2 regions of the Ensifer sp. ENS07 genome follow, and region 1 is predicted to be linked to the other one. Evidence: predicted binding sites of a transcription regulator. Region 1 holds the regulator's gene; the other holds the start of a gene.
The links. Region 1 encodes LexA, which represses DNA repair genes until DNA is damaged. Its sites were predicted from a motif close to TGTTCNNNNTGTGTTCNG; they were not measured.
Positions count from the first base shown of each region.

Region 2: the regulator LexA is predicted to act here: its motif matches at 2,805-2,822, upstream of IB277_RS26410 (ImuA family protein).

Region 1 is NZ_JACVBE010000001.1:1,321,395-1,326,845, forward strand. It holds tRNA gene IB277_RS06710 (tRNA-Asn) at 1-2, opposite strand, end outside; gene IB277_RS06715 (hypothetical protein) at 162-455, shown strand; gene IB277_RS06720 (thermonuclease family protein) at 678-1,412, shown strand; tRNA gene IB277_RS06725 (tRNA-Cys) at 1,565-1,638, shown strand; gene IB277_RS06730 (hypothetical protein) at 1,836-2,177, shown strand; gene lexA (transcriptional repressor LexA) at 2,266-2,988, opposite strand; gene IB277_RS06740 (hypothetical protein) at 3,224-3,520, opposite strand; gene IB277_RS06745 (hypothetical protein) at 3,844-4,476, shown strand; gene IB277_RS06750 (hypothetical protein) at 4,603-5,196, shown strand.
Region 2 is NZ_JACVBE010000010.1:242,976-249,638, reverse strand. It holds gene IB277_RS26420 (error-prone DNA polymerase) at 1-365, opposite strand, end outside; gene IB277_RS26415 (DNA polymerase Y family protein) at 362-1,915, opposite strand; gene IB277_RS26410 (ImuA family protein) at 1,830-2,783, opposite strand; gene IB277_RS26405 (metallopeptidase family protein) at 2,953-3,387, shown strand; gene IB277_RS26400 (DUF1737 domain-containing protein) at 3,663-3,869, opposite strand; gene IB277_RS26395 (CoA ester lyase) at 3,866-4,771, opposite strand; gene IB277_RS26390 (hypothetical protein) at 4,897-5,151, shown strand; gene IB277_RS26385 (glyoxalase/bleomycin resistance/extradiol dioxygenase family protein) at 5,369-5,785, shown strand; gene leuD (3-isopropylmalate dehydratase small subunit) at 5,941-6,546, shown strand; gene IB277_RS26375 (RidA family protein) at 6,556-6,663, shown strand, end outside.

The sequences.
Region 1 (5,451 bases):
GATCATCCGCGCCGCTGTTGTGCTGTGCGCTTCAGAAGTGAGGCTGCTAATACGCATGCTTTTCTGATTTGCCAAGCGCTTTTTTCAAAAAAAATGACAAGTTCCGTTGCGAGGCTGTGGAGAAGTCCCCAATTGTGGGAAAACACGCCGGATAGGGAATGATGAATAAAAACAGGAAGCAGACGCATTTCGGCATTGATCCGCAAACACGACAAGTCGTGCTGGGAAAATGGCGTATCGCGTTGCCCGACTCGCCCCTGCTGCGGATCCTGCTGGGTTCGCTGCTGGTGTTTTGTGGTTTTCTCGGTTTCTTGCCCGTGCTGGGCTTCTGGATGATACCGTTGGGCCTGATCGTGCTTTCCCACGACATTCCCTCGGTTCGCCGCCGCCGTCGTCGTCTGGCCGTCTGGTGGGCGCGCTGGCGCGGGAAGGCCAACTCCTCGAACGGCTCCTGAGGCGGACGCCGATTTAACGATCTTGTTGTCGAGGGCAGGGCGGTCGGCAGTTTTCGGTTCCTCGCGGCCGTCCCGTAGCAATTCCGAATCTCTCAACAAGGGCCGTGGCCGCGCAGGCGAATGACCGGTTCCTCGCGGTCTTCCCCTCTGTTGGGGTGCCCTCGAAAACTTTTCGGCAACCCATCAAACGCATAATGCGGTCTCGAATCAGGATGGGGACCGATGGCCAAAGCCACTACGAAACGTCGACGCCGCAGTTCGGGCCGAAGCACCAGCAAACAGGGCGGCATGGCGCCGTGGTATCTGGCCGCAGCGCTCACCCTTGGCGGCGTCATGGCCCACGACCATCGCGCCGAGTTGCGGCACTGGCCGGTGGTTTCCGATGTCATGGCCTTTGCATCGCGATCGGAAACGAAGCCGAAGCCTCAGCGCGCGGTTCCTGAAGCGCAGGAGCGCGTTGCGCAGCAGGCGGATAGGCACAAACCAAATCCGAAGCCCAACCCGGCGACGAAGGTTGTCCTGGCCGCCCCGGTGCCGTCGGTGAATGTCGGCGTCACGCCGCCAACCCCTCTCGTGCGGCCGAATGAAGAGGTGAAGACGGCATCCATCCGTACCGATCAGTTCTATTTTTGCGGCATTCGCAACGACAACTGCGTGATCGATGGCGCGACCTTCGTCTTCCATGGCGAGACGATCCGCGTCGCCGATGTCGATGCACCGCGAATCCGCCAGGCAAGCTGCGACAAGGAGCGTTCGCGCGGCTTCTACGCCAAGCAGCGCCTGCGCGAATTGCTGAATGCAGGCGACTTCAGGCTGATCTCGGCGGGAGGGCGATCAGATGCCAAGGCCGGCGAGAAACTGCGCCTGGTCACCCGCGGTGACCAATCTCTTGGACGTGTACTCGTTTCCGAGGGGCTCGTGCGGCCGTGGGAAGGGCGCCCGACGCCCTGGTGCTGAGATCAGCTGGGAGACGATCGGCGGACATCGTCGATCGTTCTGTGGAAAGTATCCGTCCTGCAATTCGACGGCGCGTTTTTCAGAAAATGCCTCTTGCGGTTTTTCTGCAATCATTCTAAATCCGCGCCAACGCTTGGTTATCCGAGCTGTGAGGCCTCGTGGCGGAGTGGTGACGCAGAGGACTGCAAATCCTTGTACCCCGGTTCAATTCCGGGCGAGGCCTCCAAAAATCTCACCTCGTTAAATTTGGTTTGGCGTTCTGCCTTAGGGCAGCGCGGTAAAATTCGCGACACGTCCGCGCAAGCCACGTCTCCTATGCCTCCGTCGGATCTTATCGCTTCGGTGAATTCGGTAGAGGGGGAACGATGACTCCGCTGAGATCAACCGCATCGGTAGCGTCCGTCAACATTAAGAACGGAGGCAATGGCATCAATGAAAAAGAGACTGATCCTGACGGCGTTGGCGTGTTTTGCGGCGACCGCTATGGAGGCGCGCGCGGACGACCTGGTTTTCCAGCTGAAGAACAACACCGGCGCGGTACTGACGAATTTCTATACGTCGCCGGTCGGCGTCAATGAATGGGAAGACGATGTTTTCGGTCGGCAGGTCCTGAACCCCGGCGAGAGCATGGAGATCACCATTGCCGACGGGCGGGACGTCTGCAAATACGACATGCGATTCGAATTCGAGGAAGGCTCGGCCCTCGATACGACCGAGGACACGCAGGATCTCTGCGAACTCGGCGAATACACGATCCACGAATAAGCGATCTGGATTTCAGGTCGCCTTAAATGGAAAGAGCCTCGCCACTTTCAGTGGCGAGGCTCTTTTGATTCGGCGTTCTGCCTGGAATTCAATGGTAGCGGCGGATCAGCCCGACGAGCTTGCCCTGGATTTTCACGCGATCCGGTCCGAAAATGCGCGTCTCGTAGGCGGGGTTGGCCGCTTCGAGCGCAATCGACGCGCCCTTGCGACGGAAGCGCTTCAGCGTCGCTTCCTCGTCGTCCACGAGCGCCACGATGATGTCGCCGGGATTGGCCGAGTTGCCGTTGCGGATGATCACCGTGTCGCCATCGAAGATGCCGGCCTCGATCATCGAATCGCCCTTTACTTCGAGGGCGTAATGCTCGCCGCTGCCGATCATGTCGAGCGGAACGGTAATGTCATGGGTGTTGTTCTGGATCGCCGAGATCGGCACGCCGGCAGCGATGCGGCCCATCACCGGGACGGAAACAGACGTGCTTTCGGCGACCGGCGCCGGCTTCGGCGTGGCAGGAGCGGCGGCCGGCGGCTTTCCGAGGCTGCCCTCGATCACGCTCGGCGAGAAGCCTCTGCGCGGCTGTTGCTGGCCGGCGGCGTAGGCTTCCGGAAGCTTGATGACTTCGAGCGCGCGCGCCCGGTTCGGCAACCGGCGAATGAACCCGCGCTCTTCGAGCGCCGTGATCAAACGGTGAATGCCGGACTTCGACGCCAGGTCGAGCGCATCCTTCATTTCATCGAAAGACGGCGGTACGCCCGACTCCTTCATGCGTTCGTGGATGAACAGAAGCAATTCCTGTTGCTTGCGGGTCAGCATGGCACGTCGCTCCAGAGGCGTGAAACAAATCAAGAACAGACACTATCTGTTCCATATGTGTTCCGCAAGTGCCTAAAATTCCGTGAATTCAGGCAATTGGCTGCTTCTGTGGGGGCGATTGGTCACTTTTGCGGGAGCGGGGCGGTTTTCGGCGACGGTTGCGTCCCAAAACAGCGCCGGGCAGGCCGGTCGCGCGCGTGATTCGAACGAATCGCGGCTCTCTTCGCGGAGAGACTTAAGTCGCTTGCGAGGCCGAGCAGGCGTCTTCGAACTCCTTCACCGTTTCGGCGCTGTTGTCTTCCGGAAGCACTGCGTCGGCCGCATCGGTCGCAACGGGCGTATCGCCGTCATAAACGAAGGACTGGATGTAGAACGCGAGCGCGCCCTTCCAAACATTGCGTCCATCGATCTGATGGCACGGCACGGCCCGTTCGAAATCGGTCTGGAGTTCATCCACCGTCGCGGCACTGAGCTTGACGTCAGGCATATTGGGCGATGCGACTATCGAAGCGAGAAGCAGGGCGGCAAGCACGGTGATCGTCCACTTGATGAAGGGGTGGGACTACGGGTTGGTAAACGATGTGAACCGCGCTTTCGTTCCGAAGTCCAGCAAGCATGGCGATCACTCTGCCATGTTCAACAGCTCTTTGCCCGCAGGCTGTGGCTGATTTGCGCCAGCCGCTCCATCTCAACCTCGTCTCGGCCGTTCTTCATGGACCGGCGCGGAGAATGCATCGGAGCTGCCAGCTTTCGCATCGGGCCTGGGGCGCGCAAAAATCCCTGCGGGGAAGGGCCTTCACCGTCTCGACAGGCCTCTAAAAAAAGATAACTTTGCGTGGAAAGTGGGGTGGTTGCATGCATAGATTGTCGTTGGTGGTGCTCGGCCTGTTGCTCACGGCTGGAGCGGCGTCTGCCGAAGAAGGGCGTTCGAATATCTGGAAACGGATCAACGCCTGGACGGTGGGATCCGATCCTTCCCTGGGAGGCTCGTGTTACGCGGCGACGAGCTATGACGCCGGCGCTATCCTTCGTATCGGCTTTTATCCGCGGGGATCGACGAACCTGGCGTTTCTTTCGATCGGCAATGCCGAATGGAAATCCATCGAGCCGCAGCGGGAATACGATGTTGCCTTGCAGCTCGACCGTGGTCGTCAGTGGCCGGCCGTTGCGTTCGGTGTTGATCTGACCGGCGCCAAGGCCCTTGTCGTCAACTTTTCCAACACCGACTTCTTTACCGAGTTCGTTCGCAAGAACACCTTGGCGCTGGCCTTCGAGGGGCGCGTCGTCGCGAGCCTCAGCCTGCGTGATTCGATGAAGGCGGTAAGCGAGATGTTCAAGTGCCAGGAGGCGGTGAGCGCCTTGATCCCGAATGGCGATCAGGGAGCGGCGAACGATCCCTTTGCGGGCGCCGGTGGCAATGCGCCGAACAACGATCCCTTTGCCGGCGGCGGCCAGACCAAGTCATCGAAAGATCCTTTCGCCATGTGATGGGCAGTCCGCTTGCCGCGGAGAGGTGAATATTCCTAAAATATTGCCTGGGATCGGCTAGGCACCCTCGACAGCGATGCGGGGACCTATCAAAATGCGGGCAAACGGGGGTTTTGCATGCGTAGATTGCTGGTCGGATTGGTAAGCTGTCTGATCGCCGCGGGATCGGCCGCGGCTGAGGAGTCCGAAATCATCAAGTGGAAGGATGTCGACGGCTGGACCGTTGCTTCCGACACCTCGATGGAGGGCTCCTGCTTCATCTCGTCGGTATTCGACGGCGGGGTCACCTTGCGCCTTGGGTTCTATCCCAAGGGCTCCGAGTCGCCGCTCTATATGAGCTTCGCCAGCGACGACTGGAGGTCGCTCGAGGTCGGCAAAGAGTACGACCTGACCTTCCGCTTCGACAAGACCGATCCCTGGAGCGCTTCGGCGACCGCTGCCGGTGATGCGAGCGGAAAGTTTCTGTTCGTGAACGTCACCGACGCCGAGTTCCTGACGGGCTTCGTGCGCAAGCGGGCCTTGGCCATCGCGTTTGAAGATCGCGTCATCGCGAATCTCAGCCTGCGCGGCACCGGCCCGGCGGCCGACGAGCTGATGAAATGCCAGCGGGCGGTCGACGAGATTATCGCCGACGAGGGCCGCAAGTCCAAGGAGAAGAAAGCCGACCCGTTCAGTGCACCGAGCGAGAAGCGATCGGCGCGGGATCCGTTCAGCCTCTGAAAACAGGTGGCCACGGGATCGGGCAGCGTTTCGCGAAGGCCGGACGGTGGCTTAGCATGGTGGTGTCCCCAGAGAGACTCGAACTGGCGATCTGCTGATGACAAATCAGCCGCTGTTCCGATACCTCGGCAACCGGGCACCTACTGATCGTTTTGGTGGAGCCGAAGAACGCTAAAGCCTTGTTTCTAATAATCTTTTTCCGTGTCTTTTCAGGTAATTAATTTTGAGTAGCTGTTGCTAATAATGCCCTTTTGT
Region 2 (6,663 bases), on a different contig from region 1:
TCCTCGCCCCATTCGATCAGATCGGTCTCGTAGAGCGTGCAGGTGCCCTTCTTGGCGCGCAGGTTTCCGGCGCTCAGCATTCGGCAGAGATTGCCCCAGCCGCGGCGGTTCAAGGGATAGGCGAGCACGTCGGGCAGGTCTTCGGCAAAGGTGAGCCGCGCACCGGGCTGGAAAGCCGACTTCTCCACCTTGGCCTGCGCATGGGCGCGCACCACGCCGGCGACCGTGTTGCGATCGGCAATGCCGAGGCCGCCAATACCGAGGCGGCTCGCCGCAACGACCATCTCACCCGGATGGGAAGCGCCTTCGAGGAAGGAGAAATTCGACCAGGCACCGATCTCGAAATAGGGGGTAGCGTCGCTCATGCGAAGACTCCATGCATGAACCAGCGCGGCGGGGCGCTCGCGCCATAATGACCCTCGCGAAACAGCCAGAACCGCCGGCCGCTATCGTCCTCCACCCGGAAATAATCACGCTCCAGCGCCGGCTCGCCATCAAGCCACCATTCGCCGGCGATCCGCTCCGGCCCCTCAGCGCGCGCGATACGGTGCAATGTGCGCCGCCAGCGAAAGCTTCTCGGCGGCCCCTCCGGCACTTCGGCCACCGCCTCCACCGGCTCGGGACTTGGAAAGAGCCGCTGCGGCCGGGCGGCGGCAGCAAGCAGGGGCGCCGGGATGTTGTTACCCGGTTCCTCAGCCTTGCCGATCAGCGCCAGGTCCGTGAGCGGCCGGAAGCTTGCCGCCCGCTCCGGCACATGGCTTTCCGAGAGCGCCGGCACCATGAGGCTTTCTGCGCCGAAGCGCGCCATGACCCGGTCGGCGAAGGCGGCAAGCGGACGCTCGCGATCCGGCGTGCCAGAGAAATCCTCCTGCATCACCTCGTATTTTTCGCTCTTCGGCACCGAAAGCCTGAGGATTTCGAAGCCGAAGCCGGCATCGAGATCTTCGTGCACCGCCTGCAGGCGTTCGCGGAAGAGACCCGCGACGCGACGCGGCTCGTTGAGCGGCGAGGACGTGCCGGCGGCGATGCGAAAGACCGCACCGTCGACGCGGAAAAGCAGCAGTTCGAACAGGCGCCCGCCCTCGCCGCGCTTCTCCAGTTCCGGTTTCAGCCGCAACGCCAGTTCTTCCGTCAGGCCCAAAATATCGTCTTCACCCTGGACCGGCTCGCCGAGCCGCCGCTCTGCCGAAAGGGCAGCGACGGGCAACCGTGGCGACAGCGGCTCGTCCTCGCGCCCGAGCGCCTGGTCGAGACGCAGAAGCAGGGTTGCGCCGAACCGGCGGGCGAGCGGTGCGCGCGGCGCCTCGATCAGGTCGCCGATCTGCTTGAGCCCGACCCGGCCGAGTGTTTCGATCGTTTCCTGCGGCAGCCGCAGCGCCGCCATCGGCAAGGGTGCCAGCGCTCGCGCCGCCTCGTCCTCGGCAAGGATAGCGTCGGAGCCGAAACGCGCCACCGCCCAGGAGAGCCCGGCGGACGAAGAGATCGCCGCCCGGGCCTCGACCCCCAGATGAAAGAGGCGAGCGAGCAGATCGTCGAGCAGCGCTTTTTCCCCGCCGAGAAGATGGGCGCAGCCGGTGATGTCGAGAAAGAGGCCGCTGTCGCCGTCGAGCGCGACGAGCGGCGTGTAGCGGCAACACCAGTCCGCCAGCCCTGCAAGCAGCGCCCGGTCGGCGGCGGGATCGGCCGGCAGCACGTCGATCTCGGGACACATGGCCCGCGCTTCGGCGACACCCTGGCCGATATGAAACCCACGCCTTTCAGCGAAACCATCGAGCGCAACGAGACGCATTGCGCTCTTCACCTTGTCGGCGAAGACGACGGGCGGATGCTCAGGACGCCCGCGGGAAAGCCACGAGTTCCCCCAGCGCTTGCGCGCGACCCGATCGGCCGGAAGATGCGGAAAGGTGAGCGACAGAATGCGCTGGTTCTGGATCTGCCGCAGCAGCGGCTGGTAGGGGCTCGACGGGGTAAAGGCGGCGGTCATGGGGGTTCCACTCCAGGAAGAAGCCGAGCGGCGCAGGAGCCCTGCTCTTCTCGGCAATGACGTGAAAGACGGGATGGCCGATGCTGCCGCGAAGCATCGATCCATCCGGTAGCGGTCGCTCGCGCGCCGGCGCCGGCTCGACGAGGAAGCGGAAGAAGGCGCTGCTCGCCTCCTCGTGTCCGGATTGGCGCAGAAGCAGAAGGGGGACGTGGCCAGCGCGCGAGCGCACATGCAGGCGTCGGCTCTCGCTGAGTGCCAGGGCGGCCGGGTTGCCGCGAATTTCAAGGATGACGGCACAGAAGCTCGGCACGGAAAGCGCGGCCTCGGCGATCCAGAGCGCATCCTTTATCGTGCGTGGCAGGCTGAAGACGAGGCCGCGGACATCGAGACCAAAGGCCTTCAGACCCAACCCATAGGGCATGCCCGCCTCGGTGGAAGCCATCGACTGGCTGATCCAGAGAACGGGGGCGGCCGGCTCGCCCTTTTCAAGCCGCGCCCGTTGACAGAGCACGCTGAGTGCTGCGGCAAAACCGGCGGCTGCACCGGCATCGCGCGTCTCGGCATTGCGGATTTCCGTCATGCCTTCGAGCGGCAGGCCGCCTTCGAGAAGGTCGTCCAGATCGGGAACGCCGAGCGCCAGCGCCTTGCGGCCAGGCTCGTCTTCTTCCCGTTGACGGAAGCCGCCGGGATCGGCCGCCTTGGCGGCGCGCACGACGCCCGGAAGCCGACGGTTTTCGATCCTGGCTATGGTTTCTCGGAGCGAAAGTACCGTCTCCCGCTGCACGGCTGTGTCGGCCATGACGGTCAACTCCCATCAGAATGTTCATGTTATGTTCTATTAGATTCCAGAGCTTCCTAAATGAGTCAACAGCCAATTCTAAGAATTTATTCCTGTCTCTGTGGTCAAGGAATTCAACACTCGAAAAACAAAGGCAAAATCGCTATATGGAGGGCAACAAGGAGTGCCTATGGCCCGCATTGACCAGACCGATGATTGGCGGGAACGCCACGCACCGACGCTTACCACTTTCGAGCAGCTTGCGCTGGAGGCCTATGGCCACCTGCCGCAGGAATTCCGCCAGCTGACGACCGACCTTATCATCGAAGTTGCCGACTTCCCGAGCGACGACGTTTTCGAGGACATGGCGCTGGAAACGCCTTTCGACCTGCTCGGCCTCTTCGAAGGCCGCGGCATCAGCGAACGCTTCACCATGGAAACCGGCCAGTTTCCGAACCGCATCACCCTCTACCGCCGCCCAATCATCGACTATTGGGCGGAGAACGAGGAGACGCTGGGTGACATCATCACCCACGTGCTGATCCACGAGATCGGCCACCATTTCGGCCTCTCCGACGACGACATGGAACGGATCGAGGCCAGCGTCGAGCACGTCGGCGGCTGACACTTCATTTGCCTATCATCGCGCGGTGAGGGCCGCCCCTCATCCGCACGATGAGGAAGCCTCTCATCCGCCTGCCGGCACCTTCTCCCCGCAGGCGGGGCGAAGGAAACTCGCGATACGCATCCCAATCGGAGCACGACCGATTCCAGAAAGCAGGCCTCACACGCCGATTGTGAGCATCAACCGCGTCCCCTCGCCCCGCCTGCAGGGAGAGGTTAGTCCTCGGGCTAAACCCGAGGAGAGGGGCAAACCTGCGCGACGGCAAACAGCCTCGACTACTGCTCCGACAGCTTGATATCCGGGGTGTATTCCTTGCCTTCGACCTCCTTCACCACCGCCTGGCCGCACTGCATGTGCTGCGTGTCGGCATTGAAAGCATAGGTGGGCGAGCCATGCAGGCTCCAGCCCTGGTTTAGCGCCGCCGTCACCTTGTGGCAGAAGGAAGCGTCGTCAGGGCCGGTCAGGAAGCGGAAGAGTTTCAAGATCTTGTCTTTCGTTTTTCGATGAGGTCCGCCTTGGCGGCAAGCGTGACGGCCTGGTCGAGGTGCAGCCGCTCGACCATCCGCCCGCTGAGGTTGATGACGCCCTTGCCGGCGTTTTCGGGCAGCGCGAAGGCGGCGATGATCGCGCGCGCCTCGTCGACGGCGATCTGATCGACGCCGAAGCGCTCGTTCGCCGGGCCGATCTGCGCTGGATGGATCAGCATTTTGCCGTCATAACCCATGTCGCGGCCCTGCCGGCATTCCTCGTCGAAACCGGCACCATCGCGGAAATCGTTGAACACGGCGTCGATGACATCGAGCCCGCCGCCGCGCGCGGCAAGCAGGATCTGCATCAGCCAGGGGATGAGATAGGGCCGGCCCGGACGATCCGGAACGCCGGTCTCCTTGCGCAGGTCGTTGAGGCCGACGACGAAACAATCGAGCCTGCCACTGAAGGTACGGCCGGCCTCGGCGATTGCCGGCGCGTTGATCACCCCGCGTGGCGTCTCGATCATTGCCCAGAGGCGCAGCGTCTCCGGCGCATCGTTCTCGTCGAGCCAGTCGGCCGCCGCCTGGATATCCGCCGGGCTTTCGACCTTCGGCAACAGGATGGCGTCGGGATTGGCCGCAAGCGCCGCAGCAAGATCGCCCTGACCATAGTCGGAGCCGATCGCATTGATGCGAATGACAATCTCGCAATCCGGCCGGCTCGCCGTCAGATACTGCACCAGCGCCGCACGCGCTTCCACCTTGCGCTCGGGCGCTACCGCATCCTCGAGATCGAAGATCGCGACATCCGTCGCGAGTTCCGCGACCTTGGCAAGCGCGCGGGCATTGTCGGCCGGCACGCAAAGCACCGAGCGGCGCAGGCGTACAGGGTGATGTTCGCTCGATTTGTTCATGCTTCAGTTGTGCCCGCCTTTGCCGCGTTCCGCAAGACGAGGCGAACCGCCGCACCCCTTTCGAAAGCCCGCCTCTTGCAAGTCCGAAGGCGCGCCCCCACATCGCCATCAGAAAGGTGACGATTATGCAAAGCATTCGCTCTGTTCTCTTTACGGCCGCAGCCCTGACCATCACGTTCGCGGCCTTTGTGCTTACCGCCTCGCTGGCGCTGGCACTGGCCGGCATCGCCGCCGTCGTCGTGGTCGGCAGCGCCATTGCCACCCGGCTGAATTTCAGGCCTGCCCGCGCCACCGCGCGCCCGGCTGCCGCAGGTGCGGCCCAGGGCCAGCGCGAGATGCGCATCTGGAACGACGGCCGCGGCACGATCATCGACCTCTGATCCCCCTGGGTGTCGAAATCGATCCCTGGGCGTCGGAATCGATCCCCGGCGATCATTGCAATCGGGCCGATCCGTGATCGGCTCGAACCCTGTTGGCGGCCTTGAAAAACGTCATGGCTGCGATTTTTTTTCGACCCCATGTCGGATCGGAGATTCCATGTCCGTCCTTGAGGCAGGCCAGCACGGTCCTGGCTCTTCGAACAGGATGGAGAACGATATGGATACCCAGACGCAGCAGCCGGCACCGGTCCTCAACGGCCTTCTGCCCTATCTTCAGGTCGATGGCGCCGCCAAGGCGTCCGAATTCTACCAGCGCGCCTTCGGGGCCAAGGAAGTGGGCCGGCACCCGCTCGACGAGCAGGGCCGCACGATGCACATCCACCTCTATGTCAACGGCAGCTCGCTGATGCTCGCCGATGCCTATCCGGAATACGGTCATCCGCTGGAAAAGCCGCAGGCCTTCACCCTGACGCTCACCGTCGACGACATCGATGCCTGGTGGGACCGTGCGGTTGCCGCCGGCACCGAGGTGGTCATGCCGATCGAGGTGATGTTCTGGGGCGACCGCTACGGCCAGCTCCGCGATCCCTTCGGCGTTCTCTGGGCCATGAACAGCCCGGTGAAGGCAAGCTAAGTCCCTGCAGACAATCGAGATCCGGACGAAGCTCTCGCCGGGCGGGCATTTTCACCCGCCCGGCGAAGCGCATTTGAACAGATTTTCCTTCATTTCGGCGCAAAACTCATCTAAACGCTAGCGCAACATTCTTCTGAAATCGAAGGCCTGAAGTTATGGAAAAATTCGTCAAGCTCACCGGTGTCGCCGCCCCCCTCCCCGTCGTCAACATCGACACGGACATGATCATTCCGAAGGACTACCTGAAGACGATCAAGCGCACCGGCCTTGGCAAGGGCCTCTTCGCCGAAGCCCGCTACAATGAAGACGGCTCGGTCAACCCGGACTTCGTGCTCAACAAGCCGGCCTACCAGAACGCCAGCATTCTCGTTGCCGGCGATAACTTCGGCTGCGGCTCCTCGCGCGAGCATGCTCCGTGGGCGCTGCTCGACTTCGGCATCCGCTGCGTGATCTCCACGTCCTTTGCCGACATCTTCTACAACAACTGTTTCAAGAACGGCATCCTGCCGATCGTCGTCAGCCAGGCTGACCTCGACAAGCTGATGGACGACGCCTCGCGCGGCTCCAACGCCATCCTCTCGGTCGACCTGGAATCCCAGGAAATCACCGGTCCGGACGGCGGTTCGGTCAAGTTCGAGGTCGACGCCTTCAAGCGTCACTGCCTCTTGAACGGCCTCGACGACATCGGCCTGACGCTGGAAAAGGCAACCGCCATCGACAGCTTCGAAAAGACGGTCGGCGCCGCGCGCCCCTGGGCATAAAACGAAGATATGGCGCGCAAGCTCATCTCCTCGGGCTCGCCCTTCGAAAAGACGGCAGGCTATTCGCGTGCCGTCGCGATGGGTGACTGGTGCTTCGTCTCCGGAACGACCGGCTAT